DNA from 3 places in the Methylovorus sp. MP688 genome. Region 3 is predicted to be linked to each of the others. Evidence: riboswitches for the same ligand, from Rfam matches in the RefSeq annotation. Region 3 holds a riboswitch; each other region holds the start of a gene.
What was found. Region 3 has a riboswitch for cobalamin ahead of MPQ_RS00825 (TonB-dependent receptor). Riboswitches for the same ligand answer to the same signal wherever they lie in the genome.
Positions count from the first base shown of each region.

Region 1 (7,820 bases), 1.0 Mb from region 3:
GCATGCCGCAAATCATTGCTGACCTGCAGCTTGTGTGCGGCCAGCTCCTGCATGGATGGCGAGAAGAACTGGTAACGGTTTCGGCCCAGACGCTTGGCTTCGTACATGGCCTGGTCGGCATATTTCATCAGCGTTTCCACATCCCGGCTGTGCTCGGGGAAAGACGCAATACCTATACTGGTGGTCACATACACCACGTGGTTCTCAATGGTGAATGGCAGCGATACCTGGCGCAGAATGCGCTCACACAGCCACTCCACCTGCTGCTGGTTTTGCACATTGGAAAGCACAATGGTGAATTCATCGCCACCCAGACGTGCCAGCAGTGTGCAATCGCGGGCGACGGCGGCGATACGCGCGCCGGTTTCCACCAGCAGCTTGTCACCGATGGAATGCCCTAGCTGATCGTTGATCTGCTTGAAGTTATCCAGATCGAGAAACATCAGCACCAGCGGCTGCTGGTGTTGCAGCGATTTATGGATTTCTTCCGCCAGCTGTTTGTGGAACATGGGACGATTGGGCAAGCCGGTCAGAAAATCGTAATTGGCCTGCTTCCAGATCAGTTTTTGCGAGGCGGCCGCTTGCCTTGCCACTTCGCGCTTGAGCCGGTAGCCGCGCAGCACAATGATGGTCGCCAGCAACAGCAGGCCTGCCAGCAGGAAAGGCAATAAACCGGTTTTGCTGCCAGGCTGCAGGCGCCAGTCATTCAGAATGTCGCTACGCTCTGGCTCCAGATGCTTCAGTGTTTTCTGCAGGATACTGGCCAGCTCTGGCCAGTCCTTGCGCACCGCCATGTTCACGCTGGCTTTGTAAGGCGTGGACCCAGCTTTGGCCAGATAGCGTATGCCCTGCACATTCGATACATAATCCACCACCAGCGGATTGCCGATGTAGGCATCTGCCTTGCCGGTTTCCAGCGCCACAAAGGCCTCTTCGGCGATATCCACCTTGAATAACTCGATACCCTGCTGATCCTTGGTCAACAAGCCAGCCAGGGGACCATTCTTGAATACTGCGACGCGCTTATGCTGGAGGTCAGCAAAGGTGCGGATGGTGTCGTTTTTCTTATGGATATAGATGGTGTAAGGCACCGAAATCACAGGCTCAGGCAGCGCCACAAAGCGGCTGCCATTGAGCGACTTCACGCTGGCGATACCGGATAGCATGTCGGCGGTTTCGGTCGCTGGATTTTCGGAGTATTCGCTGCGTTGAAAACGCACGCCCAGAAGCCGCTCGAAGCGCTTGAGGTAATCCACGGTGATTCCGCGAAACTCGTTGCCCTCCGACAGGAACTCGATCGGCATCCAGCCGTGATGCACCCCTACAGTAATGACCGGATGGGCCTTCAGCCAGGCAAATTCCTGCGTCGTCAGTTCCAGTGTATCTGAGGTCAAAGGCTTGCTGGCAAAGGGCAAGCCGCCACTTTCCAACTGCTCTGCACTGACCGCATAGACTGCGGCCGAAATGCATACCAGTGCCAGCAGGCTCTGTATCAGCATGCGCATTGCAAAGCCTGCCGTGATGGCATGTCCTGAATATTTGAATTTAGCTAGTCGCATCCCGCACTCAATAGTTCTTGTTTTGCCGTTAAGACCGCGAGTCAACTTTGGCTACATAACACGCTGGCGTGTGATGAATTTACGGTCCGCAGGATTAAATCTTGACCCTGAATAGTTGTGTCTTGAATCACATTTGAAGGATGGGAGGATTGTATTGCCGATTCAGATAATAGCAATGACTTATCGCATATGGGGTGACCAGACTTGCAGCCTGAGGGCCACATATCGAAGGTCTGGATAATTTGACTCCCCTTCGCGGCCAAACAGGCTTAATATTCATCTGGCACCCAGCAGTAAGCAACTGAATAATATAAAAATAAACCGGGCTGGCGCATGCACTGCATCCCCATTTCCGCACACGCACAGAAGTTGCACCGCACCGGGGCAAAACGATACGCAAGACTTGAAGCTGCTTTACAGATCAACACTTTCAGGAGGATTGAGATGAAAACAATTTTAAGCATTGATGGGGGTGGTATCCGCGGCTTGATCCCGGCACTGATACTGACTGATATCGAGGCCCATCTGGGCAAGCCGGTCTGGCAATTGTTTGACCTGATTGCGGGCACGTCGACCGGCGGCATTCTGGCGATAGGCTGCGCCAGGAAAGATGCCTCGGGCAAGGCCAGATATGCGGCGAAAGACCTGGTGAATATCTATGAAACCCGCGGCAAGGAGATCTTCTCGCGCTCGCTGTGGAAAGGCGTGTCCTCCATAGGCGGGATTGCCGATGAGCTTTACTCCGCCGATGGCATTGAGCAGGTGCTGCAGGAGTATTTTGAAGACGACGCGCTACAGGATTGCCTGACCAACACCCTGATCACCAGCTATGACCTGCAAAACCGCGAGCCTATCTTTTTCAAGAGCTGGAAAGACGAACACAAACCGCTGCTGCTCAAGCACGTAGCGCGTGCCACCTCGGCCGCGCCTACCTATTTTGAACCGACTCAGATCGAGGTGGCGGGCTCGCTGAAAACCCTGGTGGATGGTGGCGTGTTCATCAACTCGCCCTCGGTATCGGCCTATGCCGAAGCCAAACGCATTTTCCCGGATGAAACCGAGTTTCTGCTGGTCTCGCTAGGCACCGGCGAGCTGATCAGGCCGATTACCTTTGATGAGGCGAAAGACTGGGGCAAGGCTGGCTGGGTACTGCCGCTGTTGAGCTGCATGTTTGATGGCGTGGCCGATGCCGCCAATTATCAGATGCAGATGATACTGGGCGACCATTACTACCGGCTGCAAACGGAATTGAGCATCGCCTCGGATGACATGGATAACGCCACCAAGGGCAATATTGAAAACCTGAAAGCGGAAGCTAAAAAACTGATCAAAGCCAACAAGGCCACGCTGGAGACAATCTATCAGGCGCTGGCGCGCTAAGTGCTGCCACCGTCACCATGCAATGCCCCGGCTAACTGCACAAGCGGGACAGGGAATCAAAATCAAATGCCTGTCCGCTGATGCTCTTCTGAAACACATCCTGCTGCTGAATCCGCTGCGGGGTGTTGAAAGTCGCGCTATTCAGCTTGTCGATAAACCCATCGTCCACCAGCATGGCACAAGCCAGACTGCGGGAGTATTCCGACTTCAACACGGACAGCATCTGGGCATGCTCAAAATCAAACTCCACGATCTTTTGCAGCGATTTCGCATAGGTCGTTCTGACCGAAATCACCTCCGGCAAGCTGGAGGATTGCGCAATCAGCGGCTCAATATCATCGCGTATGCCATCCCGGTTTTTGTCTGGCCCCGAGAGTGGGCTGGTCTTGACCTCAGTATGCAACAAGGCAGCCGCCCAGCCGGGCAGTTTGTCGCAGGCAGATAGCGTCAACAGGAGTCCGGCAGCGCCCAATAGAGGCAACACCCGGGCAAGCTTCGCGGATATAAACAGAAGGTTCATGCGCCCAATAATTAAGAGAGTTTCACGAGCTGAAAGGCCTCATGCAGCCAGATCAAGACTTATGCAGAAAGTATACAGAGCATGCAAAATCCGTCGATCCAGAGGTGACAGAATTGTCACCTTCTCCTGCCAAAGGCCCACTGCGCGCACCTCTTAACATTTCTTAATACTTATTCAAGCTTCCCCTTTATAATCTATGCACACTGCCAGGTGCCTGCCCTCTCGCTCGAGGGGAAAGGTGAAACGGGAAACAGGTGAAATGCCTGTGCTGCCCCCGCAACGGTAAGCGAGTATGGATGTGCCATCGACGCCACTGGGCCTTATGCCTGGGAAGGCGGTGCATCAAGCCTCGCGAGCCCGGAGACCGGCCTGCCAGTCACGAAGGAACTACCGCGGGGCGCGGTGTTTGGGCAAGGCTGGTCAGCCATCTCATACTCTGGCTCTGTGGTTTTTCCATGATGAATCGGCATGCGGGGTCGCATGCGAACATTTAGGAAACGCCCATGAAACGTACTGCCATGGCGAGCCTGACCGGCTTGCTTTTTTCCGTGTCCGCTTACGCTGAAAATATTCAGCCGCTGGAAGAAGTCGAAGTATCCGCACAAAGCCTCAAACCCGAATCCCGCCTCAAACAGCCACTTTCCACCGGCAGCCGCCTCGGCCTGACGCCATTTGAAACGCCCGCCAGCATTGAGGCTGTGGATGCCGACACCATACGCCGCCGCGGCGATATCAGTATCCGCGAAGCCATCTCACGCTCTACCGGCATCAGCGACATCAGCAATCTCGGCGTGGGCAATGCCTTTTCAGCGCGCGGCTTTAGTGGCAATGATTCCATCGGTCAGGCAGAAGATGGCGTACGGCTCTTGACCGCCGCCAGCACGATCACCTTTCCCTCCGACACCTGGGGCTATGAGCGCATCGAGGTATTGCGCGGGCCAGCTTCGGTGTTGTTTGGCACCGGCACCGTGGGTGGCATCATCAACAGCATACGCAAGGCGCCGAGCCGCGAAGCTTCATTTGAAGCCCTGACCGGCTGGGGCACCCGCGGCGAATACCGCGCTGGCGTGGGAGGCACCGGGGCCGTGGGCGAGATAGGCGCATTCCGCATTGATGCCTCCGCCACCGGCGGCAATGGCTATGTGGACCGAGGCGAGCATCAGAGCCGCAAGCTCATGAGCGGCCTGCAACTGGTGCCCAGCGATCGTCTGCGCGTCGATTTCACCTTTGATCATAGCGAAGACTCCCCGACCACCTACACCGGCATCCCTTTGCGCGATGGCCGCATCGACAGCAGCCTGCGCAAGCAGAATTACAACGTGCAAGACAGTGCCATGGATTTTGCCGATGACCGCCTGCGCGCCAAGGTGGAATGGGATATTTCAGATAGCCTGAAACTCACCAACATCGGCTACTGGTTTAACAGCCGCCGCCACTGGCGCAACCTGGAATACTATGCTCTCGATAGTGCCAGCAATACCGTAACGCGATCTCTCTATACCGAGATCAAACACCAGCTGAAACAGCTGGGCAACCGCCTGGAACTGGCCAGCATAGCCGATGCCTTCGGCCACAAGAACCGCTGGGCCATGGGCTGGGAAACCACGCGCGTGGATCTGCGTTATATCGACAACTTTTATGATGGCACGGATGGAAGTAACACCGTGCCGGCCAAGGGTTTTGCGCCGGGTTACTACTCCGATGCCGCGCTGGACCCGACCATCCCCGAATTCAAGGCACGCACCTTGCAAAACGCGCTGTTTGTGGAAGATGCGCTGGACCTGACCGAGCGGCTGAAGCTCACCGCAGGCTTGCGCCAGGACTGGATCAATGTCGATCATCAGAACCTCATCAAGGGCGCTTCCTTCGACAAGGATTACTCGCCCTTTTCCTATCGCCTGGGCACGGTGTTTACCGCCACTCCCGGCCTGGCCGTGTATGGGCAATACAGCCAGGGCTCGGACCCGGTATCGTCCATCGTCTCCTTACGTCCCGGCAGCAAAGCCTACAAGCTGACCACCGCCAAGCAGGCCGAAGTCGGCATCAAGCACATGCTGGATCACGGCAAAGGCGAAGTGACGCTGGCGCTGTACCACATCGCCAAGGACGACATCCTGACACGCGACCCTACCGATCAGCGGCTGACAGTGCAAGGCGGCAAGCAGTCTTCACGCGGTGTGGAGCTTTCCACCCTGCTGCTGCCAAGCGCACATTGGCGTGTAGACGCCAATGTGGCACTGCTGAAGGCGCGCTATGGCGAATTGCTGGAAAGCGGTGCCTCACGCGCCGGCAATACGCCGACCAATGTACCGGAGAAAGTCGCCAACGCCTGGGTTTACTACCAGCTGGGTGACTGGTCCATGGGCGCGGGGGCCCGACTGACAGGGCAACGCTACGCCGACACGGCCAACACCTCGGTCATGCCCGGCTATACCGTGTATGACGCCAACATTGCCTGGCGTGCCAACCGCCACACCACCCTGCGCCTCAACGCCCGCAATCTGGGTGACAAACTCTACGCCAGCACCTATTACGACACCAGCCAGTTCATCCTCGGCCCCTCTCGTAGCCTGGAACTGACGGCCGAAGTCAGCTACTGATTGTCATCGGGGCGGCATGCCATCATGTCGCCCTCACCAAGACAGACCCAGCATGTCGATCGAAAACAGCTTGAAACACGCCTCTTTACATCACACGCTATATTCAGTTGGACATAACGAAAGACCTCCTATTAGAATGACGTCACTTTTAAAGGGGGATCCTATGAAGCTCAACAGAAACAAGCATGCGCGCCTGACCGCCGCCATACTGGGAGGTATGGCGCTGACAGCGCAAGCCGCAGACATCAATACTTTCAACCTGGGGGAGGTCCTGGTCACCGCCCCGAACGACAGCGCTGTCACCGGCTCCAGCGACACCGTCACTCAACGTCAGATGCGTCTGCTGAACCGCGAAACCGTGGGAACCGCCGTCAATACCCTGCCCGGCGTGGCTCTTTCCGAGGGCGGTCCACGCAACGAGCAAACCTTGCAGTTGCGTGGCTTTGACTTAAGACAAGTGCCTGTTTTCATTGATGGCGTTCCGGTCTATGTCTCGTATGACGGCTATGTGGACCTGGCGCGCTTCAATACCTTTGACCTTGCCAGCGTGCAGGTCGCCAAAGGTTTCAGCTCGGTGCTATATGGCCCCAATACCTTGGGCGGAGCCATCAATCTGGTCAGTCGCAAACCCTCCAGAGAGTTTGAAGGTGATGTTACGGTTGGGCTCAAGACCGACAAAGATTTCAAATACAACGGTTACCGCACCGACATCAATGCCGGGGGCAACTATGGCACCTGGTACTGGCAAGCCAGTGGCTCCATGCTGGACACCAACCGCTACCGAATGTCATCCGACTTCAAGCCCACCACCTATGAGGACGGCGGCGTGCGCGATAACTCCTACACGCAGGATGGCAAGATCAACCTCAAAATCGGCTTTACCCCGCGTGAGGGCGATGAATACAGCCTGAATTACATCAGCCAGCGCGGCTCAAAAGGCAATCCGGTATATGCCGGCTCAGACAGCACACAGTCCATCCGCTACTGGCGCTGGCCCGAGTGGGATAAAGACAGTCTTTACTTCATCTCACGCACCGGTATCGGCCAATCGTCTTATCTGAAAGTGCGTGCGTTTTACGACAAATTCAGCAATGTGCTGAACAGCTACGACGATGCCCGTTACTCGTCCATGACGCGCAGTTATGCCTTCACCAGCATCTACAACGACCACAGCTATGGCGCCAGCACCGAATTCGGCACCACCATCAACCAGCAGAACACCCTGAAGTTTGCGCTACACATCAAACAGGACAAACACGAGGAACACAACAAGGGCAACCCGGTTCAGAATTTTGAAGACAGAACGACCTCGCTGGCGGTGGAAGACACGCACCAGATTACGGAAAAACTGGCCCTGGTGCTGGGGGTGAGCCGCGACCGTCGCGAAACACTCGAGGCCGAAGGCCTGAACAATGCCAACCAGCTTTACGATTTCAAGAAAGGCGACGCCGATTCCTGGAATCCGCAAGCAGGCCTGTTCTACAAGCCCAATGCAACGGATGAAGTCCACGCCACCATCGCACGCAAGAGCCGCTTCCCCACCATGAAGGATCGCTACTCTGGCCGCTTTGGCCGAGCCGTGCCCAATCCTGATCTCGACACGGAATTCTCCACCAACTACGAGCTGGGGGCTTCCGGCTTTGTGACATCGAAACTCAAACTAATGGCGAGCGTGTTCTATTACGACACCACCGGCCTTATTCAGGCAGTCAACCTCCCGAATAGCGCCTGCTCTAGCGGCAGCCAGTGCTCTCAGTTCCG
Region 1 is NC_014733.1:2,043,500-2,051,319, forward strand. Features, by position in the region: gene MPQ_RS09675 (EAL domain-containing protein) at 1-1,559, opposite strand, end outside; gene MPQ_RS09680 (patatin-like phospholipase family protein) at 2,004-2,939, shown strand; gene MPQ_RS09685 (hypothetical protein) at 2,971-3,459, opposite strand; cobalamin riboswitch at 3,651-3,847, shown strand; gene MPQ_RS09690 (TonB-dependent siderophore receptor) at 3,963-6,059, shown strand; gene MPQ_RS09695 (TonB-dependent siderophore receptor) at 6,223-7,820, shown strand, end outside.
Region 1: linked by a shared signal. The riboswitch ahead of MPQ_RS09690 (TonB-dependent siderophore receptor) and the one ahead of MPQ_RS00825 (TonB-dependent receptor) in region 3 are both predicted to bind cobalamin.

Region 2 (7,820 bases), 970 kb from region 3:
CAACATTGCCTTCAACAAGAATAGCGGCATCTGCGAAGAAGAGGTCGCAGTGCGTCAGCTTCAAATATTTTTCTAGAAAATCCCGATCATCTGGCTGGGCTTGGTAGAAGGCAGATAGATTTAGAACCTCGGTCAACTGTTCATTGCCAACTTTCTTCCTGCGGAAATAGCGGATTGGCTTGAATCCTCGTTCGTAAAGAATGTGCGGCGAGTGAGTCGTTATGACCATTTGGCTGCCAAAAATACTTCCGTCGTCGCCTTCTATGTTCAGAAGCTCAAGCACATTCCGGATGAATACCTGCTGGAGTTGGGCGTGCAGATGGGCCTCTGGTTCCTCCACGAAAATCAGGTGCAATGGAGGGCGATTGTCCATCGTCCCCCATCTCGCTTGGGCGTCCAATATCTCCACGACCATATAAATCAAATTCTTGAACCCAAGTCCGTTGTAACTGTCAGGAAGTGTGGCAATGTCTTCGCCGTCTCCGATCTGGTAGTGGACACGCGCGTCCTGGCTCATGACGTGGGCGGGGTCTAGCGCCGACATAATCTTCAATCGCGGGTTATTAATGCCCGGATAACCTAGCTTCGCGAGCCGATCAAGCATCGGCTTGAATACGCCATCTAAGTGAATGTTGAGCGCTTGCTCAGAGTCGAACAACGCCTTGAGAGCTGTGTGATCGTCTTGCCTTTGATTAAGGTTGCGCTTGTAGAAGCGGCTCAAACGTTTTGATAGGTCTTCCGATCTCCCGCCGGCTTCCGGATTGGGGTCGGCCAGGTGTCGTTGAGCCCCCAAACTGTCGATATGGATAAGCGATTTTAGGATTGTTCCGCCACCCGGTTCTCCACTTAATTCTTCTGGGATATAGTCCCCGATCTCACGGAAATTCTCATCAAAGTGGGTGCGATCCAAGATGAAGTAGCGCAGCTCATATTCGCTCTTGAGTTCGCGCTGAAGATAGTCTGTCAGGGAGCGAGGCCAAGGAACATATTCTGACCCTGGCGGCAGTTCCGCGGCCTGCTCTCTACCTTTAGCCTTGGCTTCTTGGTAATTTTGAATGAGGTTAATGGGATTTCGTGCAGCCAGCGAAACCCGTATGCCGACCTTTGTTCCTTCCCATGCTGTACTCGGAAGCAAGGGAATCACTAGATAGAGGTCTGACGCAGCAACTTCGAACCAGAGATCAAGCTCTATGCTTGGAAGAGAGAGACCGTCGGGAACTGGTTCGGCCAGGTTAATGCCTCCAGCTTCATCGAAGGCTTTCCAACAAGAAGAACTGAAATCATAAAGACTGAAACGATCTCTTCCACCTGTGACAAACGCATGGATGGCCTGAGTTGCTGACGTTTTTCCGCTGTTATTCGATCCTACAAATATTGATATGTCGTCAGCTAGCTCTATATGAGCATCCTTCAGGCGTCGAAAATTCCTGAGACGATATGAGTGAAGATGCACGAATCCCTCCGCTATTTTTTTATGGGCTTTTGGAGGCCGTATTCACCATTTGATGACGAAGCATTCTTGTCTTGCCAGAGTCATCACTACGCTTTTGGCGAAAACAGCCACTCACAAGAGCAAATAATAAGCGAAACGCGTTACTCCGTCTCCGCTTCGCGGACCGAACTGCTGCGGGCTCGCTGCTCGCTCATCCTGCCGGTACTGACTATGGGCTAAAAATACCCCCTAATCCCAACTCAACGCCCCACCCGTCTGGTACTCCGTTACCCGCGTCTCAAAGAAATTCTTCTCTTTCTTCAAATCCATCATTTCGCTCATCCAGGGGAAGGGGTTGCTGGCGCCGGGGTATAGAGCGTCGATGCCGATTTGCTGCATGCGGCGGTTGGCGATGAAGCGGAGGTATTCCTTAAACATGGCGGCGTTGAGGCCGAGCACGCCGCGGGGCATGGTGTCTTCGGCGTAGCGGTATTCCAGCTCGACGGCTTGTTGCATCAGGCGTTTGATTTCTTCGCGGAATTCGGGGGTCCACAGGTGCGGGTTTTCGAGCTTGAGGGTGTTGATGAGGTCGATGCCGAAATTGCAGTGCATGGATTCATCGCGCAGGATGTATTGGTATTGCTCGGCGGCGCCTTGCATTTTGTTCTGGCGGCCGAGGGCGAGTATCTGCACAAAGCCAACGTAGAAAAACAGGCCTTCCATGATGCAGGCGAAGACGATGAGCGAGCGCAGCAGCTGCTGGTCGGCTTGCGTAGTGCCGGTTTTGAATTCGGGGTCGGTCAGAGTGTTGATGAAGGGGATGAGGAAGTCGTCTTTATCGCGGATGCTGGAGACTTCTTGATAGGCGTTGAAGATTTCGCTTTCGTCCAGGCCCAGGCTTTCGACGATGTATTGGTAGGCGTGGGTGTGGATGGCTTCTTCAAAGGCTTGGCGCAGCAGATATTGGCGGCACTCGGGCGCGGTGATGTGGCGATAGGTGCCGAGCACGATGTTGTTGGCGGCGAGCGAGTCGGCGGTGGTGAAAAAGCCGAGGTTGCGTTTGACGATCAAGCGTTCGTCTTCGGTGAGCGCGCTGCTGTCTTTCCACTGGGCAATGTCGCGGCTCATGGAGATTTCTTGCGGCATCCAGTGGTTGGCGCAGCCTGCCAGGTATTTGTCCCACGCCCAGTGGTATTTGAATGGCACGAGCTGGTTAACGTCGGTCTGGCCATTGATCACGCGCTTATCCACCGCTTGCACCCGGCCCGTAGCGCTGGGCTGGTTGGCGGCTGAGATGGCAGTGGCGGCGGCAGATGGCATGGCGGGGACTGCCTTGGGCGTGGCGGTTGGCGCGGCAGCGGGGGCAGTCAGGATATCGTCTTCAAAATTCAGCATGGTGTTTCCTTAAAATTCGGCGATGAAGGTGCGACCCACCCTGGTGGCAAGGCACATCATGTGCAGCCAGCGTAGGTGAGTCGCAGACAGTCAGGGTTATTGGCAGGCTTCGCAGTCGGGATCGTCGATCAGGCATTGCTTGGGCTCAGGCTCGGCATTGGTAGCCGCGGCCACCGCAGGCAAGGCGGACGACACCGCATTGAGCTCCCCGCCCTGCCCGGTCGATTTCTCGGCCGAGGTAGCGCCTAACGAGCGCAGGTAATACGTGGTTTTGAGGCCACGCAGCCAGGCCAGCAGGTAGACGTCGTTGAGCTTTTTGCCGGAGGGCGCGGCGAAGTAGAGGTTGAGCGATTGCGCCTGGTCTATCCACTTCTGGCGGCGGGCAGCGGCTTCGACCAGCCACACCGGGTCTACCTCAAACGCCGTGGCGTACAGCTGCTTGAGGTCCGCCGGCACGCGCTCGATGGCGGCCAGCGAGCCGTCGTAATACTTGATGTCGGCAATCATCACCTCATCCCACAGGCCACGCGCTTTCAGGTCTTGCACCAGTTGCTCGTTTACCACGGTGAATTCACCCGAGAGGTTGGATTTCACATACAGGTTCTGGTATTCCGGCTCTATGCTGGCGGAGACACCGACGATATTGGAGATGGTCGCCGTGGGTGCAATCGCCACGCAGTTGGAATTGCGCATGCCCACGCGCTGTATGCGCTGGCGCAGGCTATCCCAATCCAGCGTCCTTGAGCGGTCCACTTCCACCTGGCCGCCACGTGCTTCGGATAGCAGATTGAGCGTATCCAGCGGCAATATGCCTTGATCCCACAGGCTGCCACGGAATGACGAATACGCGCCCCGCTCTTCCGCCAGATAGCTGGAGGCAAGGTAGGCGTTGTAGCACACGGCTTCCATCGCGCGGTCGGCAAACTCCACCGCCGCAGCCGAGGCATACGGCACGCGCATGGCGTGCAAGGCATCCTGAAAACCCATGATGCCGAGGCCCACCGGGCGGTGACGGTAATTGGAATTGCGCGCCTTGCCCACGGCGTAGAAGTTGATGTCGACCACGTTATCCAGCATGCGCATCGCCACGCGGATGGTGGCAGCCAGCTTGGTTTGGTCCAGCACATAGCTGTCGCCTTCGCGCTTGAGGTGGGCCATCAGGTTTACCGAGCCCAGGTTGCACACGGCGATTTCCGTTTCGGAAGTATTCAGCGTGATCTCGGTGCAGAGGTTGGAGCTGTGAACCACGCCCACGTGCTGCTGCGGCGAACGGATATTGCACGGGTCTTTGAAGGTGATCCACGGATGCCCGGTTTCAAACAGCATGGAGAGCATCTTGCGCCACAGCTGCACCGCGGGCACGCGCTTGAACAGCTTGATCTCGCCATGGTCGGCGCGGCGCTCGTAGTTGGTATAGGCAGTCTCGAATGCCTTGCCATACAGATCATGCAGGTCCGGCACGTCGGATGGTGAGAACAGCGTCCAATCCGCATTGGCCTGCACGCGCTGCATAAAGAGGTCAGGAATCCAGTTGGCGGTGTTCATGTCGTGCGTACGGCGGCGGTCGTCGCCGGTGTTCTTGCGCAGGTCCAGAAACTCTTCCAGGTCCAGATGCCAGCTTTCCAGATAGCCACACACCGCGCCCTTGCGCTTGCCGCCCTGATTCACCGCCACGGCGGTATCGTTGACCACTTTCAGGAAAGGAATCACGCCCTGGCTTTTGCCATTGGTGCCCTTGATGCGCGAGCCCAGCGCCCGCACTGGCGTCCAGTCATTGCCCAGGCCACCGGCAAATTTTTGCAGCAGCGCGTTTTCCTTGATCGCCTGGTAAATGCCATCCAGATCATCGCTCACGGTGGTGAGGTAGCATGAGGACAGCTGCGAATGGCGCGTGCCGCTGTTGAACAAGGTAGGCGTGGAGCTCATGAAATCAAAGCTGGACAGCACATGGTAAAACTCAATGGCGCGGCTTTCGCGGTCAATCTCGTTGATCGCCAGGCCCATGGCCACGCGCATGAAAAACACCTGCGGCAGCTCGATGCGGCGCTCTTCAATATGCAAAAAGTAGCGGTCGTATAGCGTCTGCAAACCCAGGTAGCCAAACTGCAGATCGCGGTCGGCCACCAGTACGCTGGCAAGGCGGCTGAGATCAAACTGCGCCAGGCGCTCATCCAGCAATTCGGCGGCAATGCCGGCCTTGATGTATTGCGGAAAATATTCGGCATAGCGCTGCGCCATGGCGGTATGGCTCACGGCTTCGCCCAGCACCTCCGCACGCACCAGGTCCAGCTGCAAACGGGCGGTGACGTAGTTGTAGGCAGGCTCGCGCTCAATCAGGCTGCGTGCGGAGAGGATCAGCGCGCGGCGCACTTCATCAAACGGCATGCCGTCGTAAAGGTCGCGCATGGCCTGCTCCACAATCACGGCGGGTTGCACGGCATCGCCCAGATTCACGCAGGCCTCGGTCACCATGCTGAGCAGCAACTGCTGATCCAGCGGCACGCGCTTGCCATCCTGCAGCACATGCAGGGTGGGCGCAGGCGCTTGCTGGGCGGCACGCTCGGCGGCGCGCTTTTCGCGGTACAGCACATAGGCGCGCGCCACGTCATGCTCGCCGGAGCGCATCAGCGCCAGCTCTACCTGATCCTGAATATCTTCAATGTGGATGGAGCCACCGGCTGGCTTGCGGCGCACCAGGGCGGCCACCACGGTATCGGTCAGCGCCTGCACCTCGGTGCGCATATGGGTGGAAATAGTCGAGTGCTCGCCCGCCACCGCCAAAAACGCCTTGGTCAGCGCAATGGAAATCTTGTCGGCGGCAAACGGCACGGCCGCGCCATCACGGCGTATGACTTGCAAACTGGGAAGTGCAGCATTTAAAACCGGCTGCGCGGTATTGATATCATCCATCTACTTGGCTCCTATCAGGAGCGGGAGTCGGCGACCGACATACGCAGGCGCAATGACATTGCACTGCCGCTGTATATCCACCACCAGGACCAGCAAGGGAGAAGGCGCAAACCTTCCATCTGCCGAGGACACCCCGCCTCAAACGCGTTGAAAAAATCCACGGCAGGTCTCCTGGCTCCCGGCCTTACGCTTGGCGCCTTCCCGAACCCCGGCAGGTTCAGTGGCTTCAGATGCCTTGCGCTACCAGACTGACATGGCGTCAGCCCGATGGCTGGTTACAGTTGCGGGGGCAGCCCCGGCGTTGCATATCGGCGAGATAACATCTGCAGATACACGCACCGGATTCCCTTTTAACTCGCGGTTTGAATCAAACCTTGAGGACCGTAGTGCTGGCAATGTAACACAATAGGGAGTGGTATCGTCAACAGAGAAATACAAAATATGGGCATAACGCCCTATGTACTCTGTCCGGAATCAAGCTATCGCCGCAAGCTAAAACGCCTGATGGCGCAGGCCCGGGCGACAAATATTTCAATCACATGACATCCACCCGCATAATGTCGGTTGTTGCCCTTCCCCGGCATTTCATCCCCCAAAAAAGAAAGTTGTTGTTCGTGGAAATCGCGTTCGTATTTGGCAGGCTGGTGTTTTCCATCCTCGCCAATGTCTATCAGAAAAAACTGTCGCAGCATCCGCTGCACCCCTTCTTCATGGTGGCGACCAGCTATGTGGTGCTGAGTGTGCTGGCGCTACCGTTTGTGCCTGTGGTGCATGCTGCCAGCCTGCCGCAGGCGTTCTGGGTGAATGTCTTGCTGGCCGCCCTGCTCGATGTGGGCGGCTGGATGTTCATGGTGATGTCGCTCGCCAAAACCGATCTGTCGGTGTTTGGGCCGCTGAATGCCTACAAGGTGGTGATTTCCATGCTGCTCGCCATTGTGTTTCTGGGCGAGGTGCCTACCCTGCAGGGCTTTGCAGGCGTGGCCATCATCGTAGTGGGCAGTTTTTTTCTGATGCCTGCCAATGGTCAGCGCGAGGCCAACCGCATGCTGCTGTTGCTGAAGGAGCGCGGCGTGCAGGCGCGTTTTCTGTCCATCTTGCTGTTTTCCATCGGCACGCTGTTCCTGAAAAACGCGGTGACGGATGGCGGGCCGCTGGCCACGCTGGTGTTCTGGTCGCTGCTGGGCTTGCCGCTGGTGATGCTGGCGAATCTGCTGTTCATACCCGCGAGTGTTAAAGAAAGCACCAAAACCTCGCTGTCGCATTTGCCCACGATTGCCAGCATAGGCGTCATGATTTTCATCATGCAGTACTGCACGCTGGTGCTGCTGTCGCACATGCTGGTGGCGTACACGCTGGCGCTGTTTCAGATGAGCATGGTGTTGCAGGTGCTGGTGGGCTATCAGGTGTTCAAGGAAAAAGACATTCTGCGCAAGCTGATCGCCGCCATCGTCATGATGCTGGGCAGCCTGCTGGTGATTAGCGCCTGAGCCAAGCCGAGCATTAAAAATGCCAGCGGCCCACGCATGCATTCATACGTGGGCCGCTGGCAAGGGTTACAAGAACGATAGTCCCGAGATCACGCCGCCTTGTGATTGAGCTTCTCGTGGCGGAGCTGACGTGCGGCGGCGACCATGTGTTGCAGGGCGGCGATGGTTTCCGGCCAGCCGCGGGTTTTAAGGCCGCAATCCGGATTCACCCACAAGCGCTCTACCGGGATCACCTCAATCGCACGCTTCAGCAAGGTGGTCATGGCTTCCACACTCGGCACCCGCGGCGAGTGGATGTCATACACCCCGGGGCCGATGTCGTTGGGGTAATCAAACTCGCCAAAGCCATCCAGCAGTTCCATCGCCGAGCGCGACGTCTCAATGGTAATCACGTCGGCATCCATCGCGGCAATCGACGGCAGAATGTCGTTGAACTCCGAATAGCACATGTGGGTATGTATCTGCGTGCTGTCTTCCGCCACGCTGGCCGATAGCTTGAATGCCCGCACCGCCCATGCCAGATACTGCGCCCACTTGGCCTGCTGCAAAGGCAGCCCTTCGCGGAAGGCGGGCTCGTCAATCTGGATGATGGCAAT
Region 2 is NC_014733.1:1,150,890-1,158,709, reverse strand. Features, by position in the region: gene MPQ_RS05620 (ATP-dependent endonuclease) at 1-1,453, opposite strand, end outside; gene MPQ_RS05615 (ribonucleotide-diphosphate reductase subunit beta) at 1,682-2,827, opposite strand; gene MPQ_RS05610 (ribonucleoside-diphosphate reductase subunit alpha) at 2,924-5,737, opposite strand; cobalamin riboswitch at 5,881-6,138, opposite strand; gene MPQ_RS05605 (EamA family transporter) at 6,352-7,224, shown strand; gene metE (5-methyltetrahydropteroyltriglutamate--homocysteine S-methyltransferase) at 7,314-7,820, opposite strand, start outside.
Region 2: linked by a shared signal. The riboswitch ahead of MPQ_RS05610 (ribonucleoside-diphosphate reductase subunit alpha) and the one ahead of MPQ_RS00825 (TonB-dependent receptor) in region 3 are both predicted to bind cobalamin.

Region 3 (7,820 bases):
ACATCAACGCGTAGCCGACATAGGGCATGTAATACTTGGCTACGCGGACGCTAAATTCGGTAATGGTCAGGCTATCCACTTTGTCTGAAAACGCAAACCAGAAGGCATTGGACACAACAAAAGCAATGCTGGTGGAGCCCCAGGCAAACAAGGCAAATGGCAAGATGGAAAATGGCTTGTCACTATCCGCCAGTAACCGTCCCGCGCCCCATACCAGACCATAGGTGGGAATCAGGCCCCAGTAACCAGGCGACATGCAGTAATCCGACACGCCTTGCCAGCCCATGGCATACCCATCCATGCCAAATGCCGCAATCAGCGCCAGCCCCAGCCAGCTCGTATTAGTGATCAGCAAGCCGCCCATGAACAGCACCGCCAGCGTGGCGTCAGGCAGGTAAACATCATTGCCGAAATGCTGGGTGCGAGTGGCGATGATCAAGAGAATCAGGATAGCGCCCACCCAGAAAGACTGCTTGTTGTGCTGCGGCATTTCGTCAAAACTCCGTTGTGCTTGCTTAGTGCCTTGGATTGTAACTGTTTAAATCAAAATCCCCAAAAGCAAAAGCCGCCAGATACATTCAAGTAGGTGGCGGCCATATCAGCTTTAAGGGCGATTAAAAGTCAGCTTTCATGCCTACGCGCCAGGTACGTGAGAAATCGACTGGATAGATGGCATCGTCACGCACCTGTATGGAGTTCTTGTGTTCAAAAATGTTATTAAGTGCAGTGAATAGCTGCACATTCTTGAATTTATAACTCAGGGCAAGGTTAGTGGATTCGTAGCTATTTTGTTTCTGCGTCAGGTTATTGGCGAAGTCATCCGCTGAATAAGTGGAAGAGCGCCACACATGGCTGAGGTTTAGGTAAGCATTTTCGTAAAAACGATACCCAAGATTAGCTACTACCCCATTGCGCGATACTCCCGGGAGTTCTTTGCCATTAAACGCTCCATTCCCATCGGCTTCTCTATCGATAATTGCCCGTGTGTATGTGTAAATGAGGGACGTGCTGATGTTATCGGTAACTTGAAACTGATCTTGAAACTCAAGGCCATATTTGTGGGACTGGTCTATATTTGTATTAAGCCCAATAAGTGAGTTGTAATAAATTTCGTCATGTAAGCGAGTTTTGAAAAGGGTGATTTTCAAACGATTTTTTTCAATCAAATGATTGAAGCCCACATTGAGAGTTCTGGCCCGTGATGGCGCAATGAAACTATTAAATGCGCCGATCTGGTTGAAGAAACGGTCAATATCAGGAGCTTGGTAGGCTTTGTTATAGTTGGCAAACACGCTGGATTGCTGATTAAGGCGATAGTTCATGCCTATATCCCAAGCTCCCAGTTTATCCCCATTTTCCCAGCCAGTTGTTCCGGTTGGATTGTAGTTATATTCCACTTTTTCTCGGCGGGCTCCTGCCGAAAGTGTAAGAGCATCAAGATGCAGTTCTGATTGAATAAAAGCCGCTGTATTGTCTTTGGTGAAATTATTGCTAGTGCCTTTTCGCTCCCCTTCAAAGGTTTGTAAACCTCCAACAACGCTAAAGAGGTCGCTCTGATATGTCAGCCCTACGTCATGGGAAAGATAGTCGTAGTCGAACTTCGAACTATAGTTGAAATACTCGGAGTGCTTATCTTCCTGTGTGCGGTTGGCACTGAGTTTCCAATGATTGTTGATTTGATACTCCAGCCCCACTCGCCATTGATCAGAGTCCAACGCTTGATGGGTATATGCTCCGCTGCTGCCGTTTTGGCGAGGGTTATCTCTAAACTGTGCGCGTGTCAGTGAGTTGACATAGCGGATGTCGGTGCGCGAGCTCGTGCCCTCTACATTAAAACGAAGGCCATCCATAGGCTTAATACCGAGTTTGATATTCTGTGCTGTGGTTGAGTAGCTGTCTCTTTTGCCAGTACTATCTTTTTTGCTGTATCCATCATTGCTGTCATCAGAAGCGCTGGCAGATAAATCAAAGTATTGCTCAGAAATACCCGCGGAAATATTGCCAGTTTTGCTTCCGAAGTTCCCCGCTGAAGCGCTGACAGAAACGCCAGTGCGTGTTTTTGTATAAATCTGAATGGTCCCCGCCATTGCGCCGTCACCATAGATCACGGAACCACTGCCTTTGGTAATTTCGATGCGATCAATATTGCTGAGCGGAATCCCGCCAATCAATTGCGGTGAACCATCAATGTTATTCAGGCGTTGACCATCGACTGACACGACGATGTTTTGATAGCCGTTAGCATTGCCATAGCCACGCATATCAATCGAAGGCGTCGCTTTATTCCCGAAGTTTGGGAGTGTGGTGATGGACGTATGCTGGGCAAGATAATCATAGAGGTTGGTAGCGCCGGAAGCCTGAATCATCTCTTGAGTGTGCACTTCGGATGCGTAGGTCGTTTCGGTGTCTTTCCGTTCCAGGCGGTTGGCTGTGACAATCACGGTGCCAATATCCACGCTTTTTTCTTCTTCCGCGTATGCGCCCGTCGTAAACAGCAAGCCTATCGTACTTGCCAGTATGGTTTTGTTCATGAATACCCCTTTGTGTGCATGCGACCCCGCATGCGAGAAATAAAAAGGGAATACCGTGAGGGAAGCTGTTGAATCTATCCGGAACGAAGGCGCAATATGAAATTAAGTTATGTGCGATTCGCTGCGAAAACCGTCACCCCGCGGTATTGCCTGCTTGTGAGCTATCGGGCCGGTCTCCGGGCTTATACGTTTTGTTCATTCGCCTTCCCATGCATGTGCACAGTGGCTTGTTGAATGAACCGCACGTAATTACCGTTGCGGGGGCAGCACAGGAATAGTTGCTCGATTCGTCGTCAACGCACCTGTTTCCCAGTTTCACCCGGTTTGCAGAGCAGCAAATCGGGCACCAGATAACGTGCATAGGATTATACGTGATGCAAAAAATTTCACCAAAGTGAGATTAAAACTTAACGTGTTGTAATACTTTCAAAAATGCTCGTTAGCAGTTGACCATGCAAGCTTTTTACAATTATAGTGCCGATATGGAATCCGATCTGAAAGCCCTCGAAGACAAGGTAGGTGAGCTGGTGCAGCTTTACCATGCCGTGCGTTCGGAGAATCTGCAATTGCGTCAGGAGCTTGCCCAAAGCCGTGATGAGTCGCGCCTTTTGAAAGAGCAAATGTCCAAGGCCGGCAGCCGGATCGAGGCTCTGTTAAGCCAATTGCCAGAAGGTAGCCTATGAGCGAAGTGCGTGCAGTTGATGTCAACATCATGGGGCGGGAGTTCAAGGTTTCCTGTACGGATGATGAGCGTGAAGGATTGATTTCAGCCGTCACGTATCTTGATCGCAAGATGCGTGAAATTCGCGATACCGGCAAGGTGATTGGCATTGAACGTATTGCGGTGATGGCTGCCCTCAACATGGCACATGAGCTTTTGACTACCCGTAGCGGCGGCTTTGACATCGGGGATTTGAAGCGTAGAATGATGTCCATGCAGGAACAGATTGACGAGGCGATTGCCGAGCAAAACAAGTTGTTCTGATCAAAAATTTTCTTTTGCCATGTCTGTCATGGCGCCAGTTTGTTCCCTGCGGTATTGTTTAGGTCATAAATTCCTTGAACTAGTCTTTGGCATCGGTTTCGGTGTGTTGATTCACTGTTGAGCGCGCTCCTAATGTGGGTGTACCTGATGTGTTCCACGCTGTTACCACTTGAACCTTTTGGTTCAGGATGCTGGCCTGGGTGATGCTTGCGGGGAACTCCCACATTGCAAAAAGCACGTGATTCCAATGGAACCCCGTGCTTTTTTTATGGCGATGTCCTGATGATTTGGGTTATCGCAGTTCGTGGTATTTCAAATCGCCCAGACTCACAATCTCCAGCGCACGCTCGTGCGTGGCCTCCAGAATCACCGGCGGCGCAAACCCTGCCTCTGCGGCTTCATGCCAGCGGGCGGCGCACAAACACCAGCGGTCACCGGGTTTCAAGCCTTCAAATCCATATTCAGGTCGTGGCGTGCTGAGATCGTTTCCCCGGGATTGGGAAAACGCCAGAAACTCTTCGGTGACTTGCGCGCAGACGGTATGGCTGCCTGTGTCTTCGGGGCCGGTTTCGCAGCAGCCGTTACGGGTGAAGCCGGTCAATGGTTGAGTGCTGCAGGATTGCAGCGGGGTACCTAACACGTTTTTTGCCATGGTGCAGTTCCTGTATCAGTGCTTGGTGTGGGTATACTCCTCGATCTTGAAATGCAGAACCGAGAAGCTGGTTGGGCTTTGACGTTACGCCATTGAGTTGGATTATCATACGTAAAACTGAACGTCATAGAGAAGAAAAATGCGATATTGGTTAATGAAGTCTGAGCCCGGCGATGTGTCGATTGATGATCTTGCCGGTTTTCCCAATCAAACGGTGGACTGGTATGGCGTCCGCAATTATCAGGCACGCAATTTCATGCGTGACCAGATGAAGGTCGGCGATGGCGTGCTGTTTTACCATTCCAACTGTGCCGAGCCTGGCATTGTCGGCATCGCCGAAGTGAGCAGGCTGGCCTATCCTGACCGGTTGCAGTTTGTTGAGGGGCATAAATATTATGACCCCAAGGCAACGCCAGAAAATCCCCGCTGGTTCAATGTGGACGTCAAGCTGGTGCGTAAAACCCGTCTCTTGAGCTTGAAGGAAATGCGCGAAACACCTGAGCTGGAAAGTCTGCGCATTCTGCAGCGTGGTAATCGTCTTTCCATCACCCCGGTAGATCCGCGCGAATGGAATTTCATCATGAAGCTGCTGGAAGCCTAGCATGAGCAAGCAGTTTGACGCGCTTGGCCAGGAGCACATGGAGTTCATCTGGCAGCAACCCATGTTCTTTGTGGCTACTGCTGCGCCGGAAGGCCGGGTCAATCTCTCGCCCAAAGGTTTGGATTCATTGCGCGTGCTGGATGCCAACACCGTGGCCTGGCTGAATGTGACGGGCAGCGGCAATGAAACTGCTGCGCATCTGCTCGAAAACCCACGCATGACGCTGATGTTTTGTGCGTTTCAGGGCAAGCCGCTGATTTTGCGTCTATATGGGCAAGCGCAAGTGGTGCATCCGCATGACCGTGCCTGGAATGAGTGGGCCGCCCGCTTTGAGCAGCTGCCGGGAACACGCCAGATTTTTATATTGAAAGTTGATCTGGTGCAGACTTCGTGCGGCATGGCCGTGCCCTTGTTCAGTTACCAGGGCCAGCGCACCCAGTTGACGCAATGGGCAGAAAAACAGGGCGAAGCGGGCATGCGACGCTACTGGCAGGACAAAAACCAGCGCAGTCTGGATGGCAAACCAACCGGGATTTTTGGCCCGGATCTGTTTGATCCTATTTAACTGTTTTTTCATACCTCGCGTGCAAACGTGAAAAGCAAAAAAGCCCGCAATTGCGGGCTTTTTTGTACTGATCGAAGTGCCAGTCAGTGATTTAAGGCTGATCCAGGCTACCCATGGATTTAGGGTAAGTGACCAGGCCCCAAGGCATATCCTTGTCGGTCACGCGTTTTACGACATCCAGCGTCGTCGCATCAAATACCACCACTTCGTTGGATTTGCCGCATGCCAGCAGAATCTGCTTGTCATCTGGGGTGAAGCTGAAGTGCCAGCAACGATCACCGGTGGTAACGGACTTCACCTTGCTGTAGGTCTTGGCATCGTAGACTTCCAGGGCTTTTTCCTTGGAGGTGGCGACATAGATGTGCTTGCCATCGCGGTCATAGGCGATGCCGTAAGGACCCTTGCCGGTATCTACAGTCTTTAACACCTTGAACTTGTCATCCAGCACGACAAACTTGTTGCCGAATTCCAAAGTGGCGACATAGGTTTTGCCATCAGGGGAAACCTTGATGCCGCGTGGGCGTTCGCCGTATTCCTTGGTCTTGACGGTTTTCAGCAACTTGCCTGTAGCAATGTTGTGGACGGTGATGGTGTTGTCAGCCTCGTTGGTGATAATCAGCTTTTTGCCGTCCTTGGAGAATTCAATGCCTTCGGTTTCCGGGCCGCCGACAATCTCACGGATTTTCTTGCCTTTTTTCAGATCCACAATGGCGATGCGGGCTGGCTCGTCATCATCATCGTCATCTTCCTTGGCTGCGGGTTCACCTGGTTTTGGTGGTGGGCCGCCTTTGGAGCTGGGCTCAAAGGATACAAAGGCCAAGTCGCCCTTGATGCGGACAAATTCGGGGTTTTTGCCGATGTCGATATGCTGCACCAGCTTGCCAGTCGCGGTATCGATCACCGAGATATTGCCATTTTCCTTGTTGGCGGTGATGAGCAACTTGCCATCCGCCGTGACGCCCAGGCCACGTGGTGCCTTGCCCTGAATGTCGATGGTTCTGCTGGTTTCCAGGGTATCCAGATTGATGACGCTGACACCGGCATCCTGATTGGTCACATACGCGATACCTTTGTCGGCCATTGCCGCATGGCTTGCCAATAGTCCGCTGGCTGCCAGGATCAAGGTGGCGCTAAACCTCATGACGAGGGGGGTAGATTTCATGCTGACTCTCTCCTTCTTACGTGGTGGTTGACGTGCTTTTTATGATCTGTTGTAGGCAACGTCAAAATGCATAGGTTCATTGCCGTGCAGCATGCCTGGGGGCATTGCACGGGGCCGCTGACATCCATGCAAAAATCGTGCTGGAAAATTAATTCGAATTATTTCAAAAACTTGAAGAAATCCCCCAAAGAAACTGGCTGTAAGCAACCACCACTTTGGTTGCTTACAGCCAATGGCCTAGCCTAAAAATAATTCATAGGCGGGGTTGTGGCTTTCGTTCCAGTAGGGGTAACCCAGGTTCTGCAAGAAGTCGGCAAAAGCCTGCTGATCTTCAGGCGGAACCTGCATGCCGACCAGCACGCGTCCGAAGTCTGCGCCGTGGTTGCGATAATGAAACAGGCTGATGTTCCAGTTATGCCCCATGGTGTCGAGGAAATTCATCAACGCGCCGGGCTTTTCGGGGAATTCGAAACGGTATACGCATTCATGCTTGGCTTGCGGGGCATGACCGCCGACCAGATGGCGCAGATGCAGCTTGGCCACTTCGTTGTCGGTCAAGTCCAGCGTGGCCAGGCCATGCGCCTGCAGCATCTCGACCAGTGCCCGCGACTCCGCCGGATCCTGAATGGCAATGCCGACATAGATGTGGGCGGCCTGTGGATCGGAGTAGCGATAATTGAATTCGGTAATGCTGCGGCCACCCAGCAGGCGGCAGAAGGTTTTGAACGAGCCTGGTTTTTCCGGAATCGTCACTGCCAGCACGGCCTCGCGCTTTTCGCCGATTTCGGCGCGCTCAGCGACAAAGCGCAGGCGGTCAAAATTGATATTGGCGCCAGAGGCAATGCCAATCAGCGTTTTTCCCTGCAGTTGGTGACGCTTGGCGTATTCCTTCAGTCCGGCGGTGGCAAGCGCACCTGCAGGCTCCAGAATCGAACGCGTGTCTTCAAACACATCCTTGATGGCGGCGCATATGGCGTCGTTATCGACCAGTATCATTTCATCCACATACTCACGTGCCAGGCGGAAGGTTTCTTCACCGACCTGCTTGACCGCGGCGCCATCGGCAAATAGTCCGACCTGATCCAGCATCACACGCTGGCCTTGATCCAGCGAAAGCTGCATGGCATTGGCGTCGCTTGCCTCTACGCCGATGATCTTGATCTCCGGGCGCACCTGTTTGACATAAGCGGCAATGCCGGCAATCAGGCCGCCGCCACCTACGCAGCAGAAGATAGCTTCGATGGGCTCTGGATGCGCATCCAGGATTTCCATGGCAATGGTACCCTGGCCTGCAATTACATAAGGGTCATCAAAGGGGTGTACA
Region 3 is NC_014733.1:182,258-190,077, forward strand. Features, by position in the region: gene MPQ_RS00820 (hypothetical protein) at 1-490, opposite strand, end outside; gene MPQ_RS00825 (TonB-dependent receptor) at 615-2,531, opposite strand; cobalamin riboswitch at 2,681-2,897, opposite strand; gene MPQ_RS00830 (hypothetical protein) at 2,984-3,214, shown strand; gene MPQ_RS00835 (cell division protein ZapA) at 3,211-3,516, shown strand; gene MPQ_RS00840 (DUF2237 family protein) at 3,809-4,168, opposite strand; gene MPQ_RS00845 (EVE domain-containing protein) at 4,308-4,769, shown strand; gene MPQ_RS00850 (pyridoxamine 5'-phosphate oxidase family protein) at 4,771-5,334, shown strand; gene MPQ_RS00855 (cytochrome D1 domain-containing protein) at 5,426-6,496, opposite strand; gene ilvA (threonine ammonia-lyase, biosynthetic) at 6,734-7,820, opposite strand, start outside.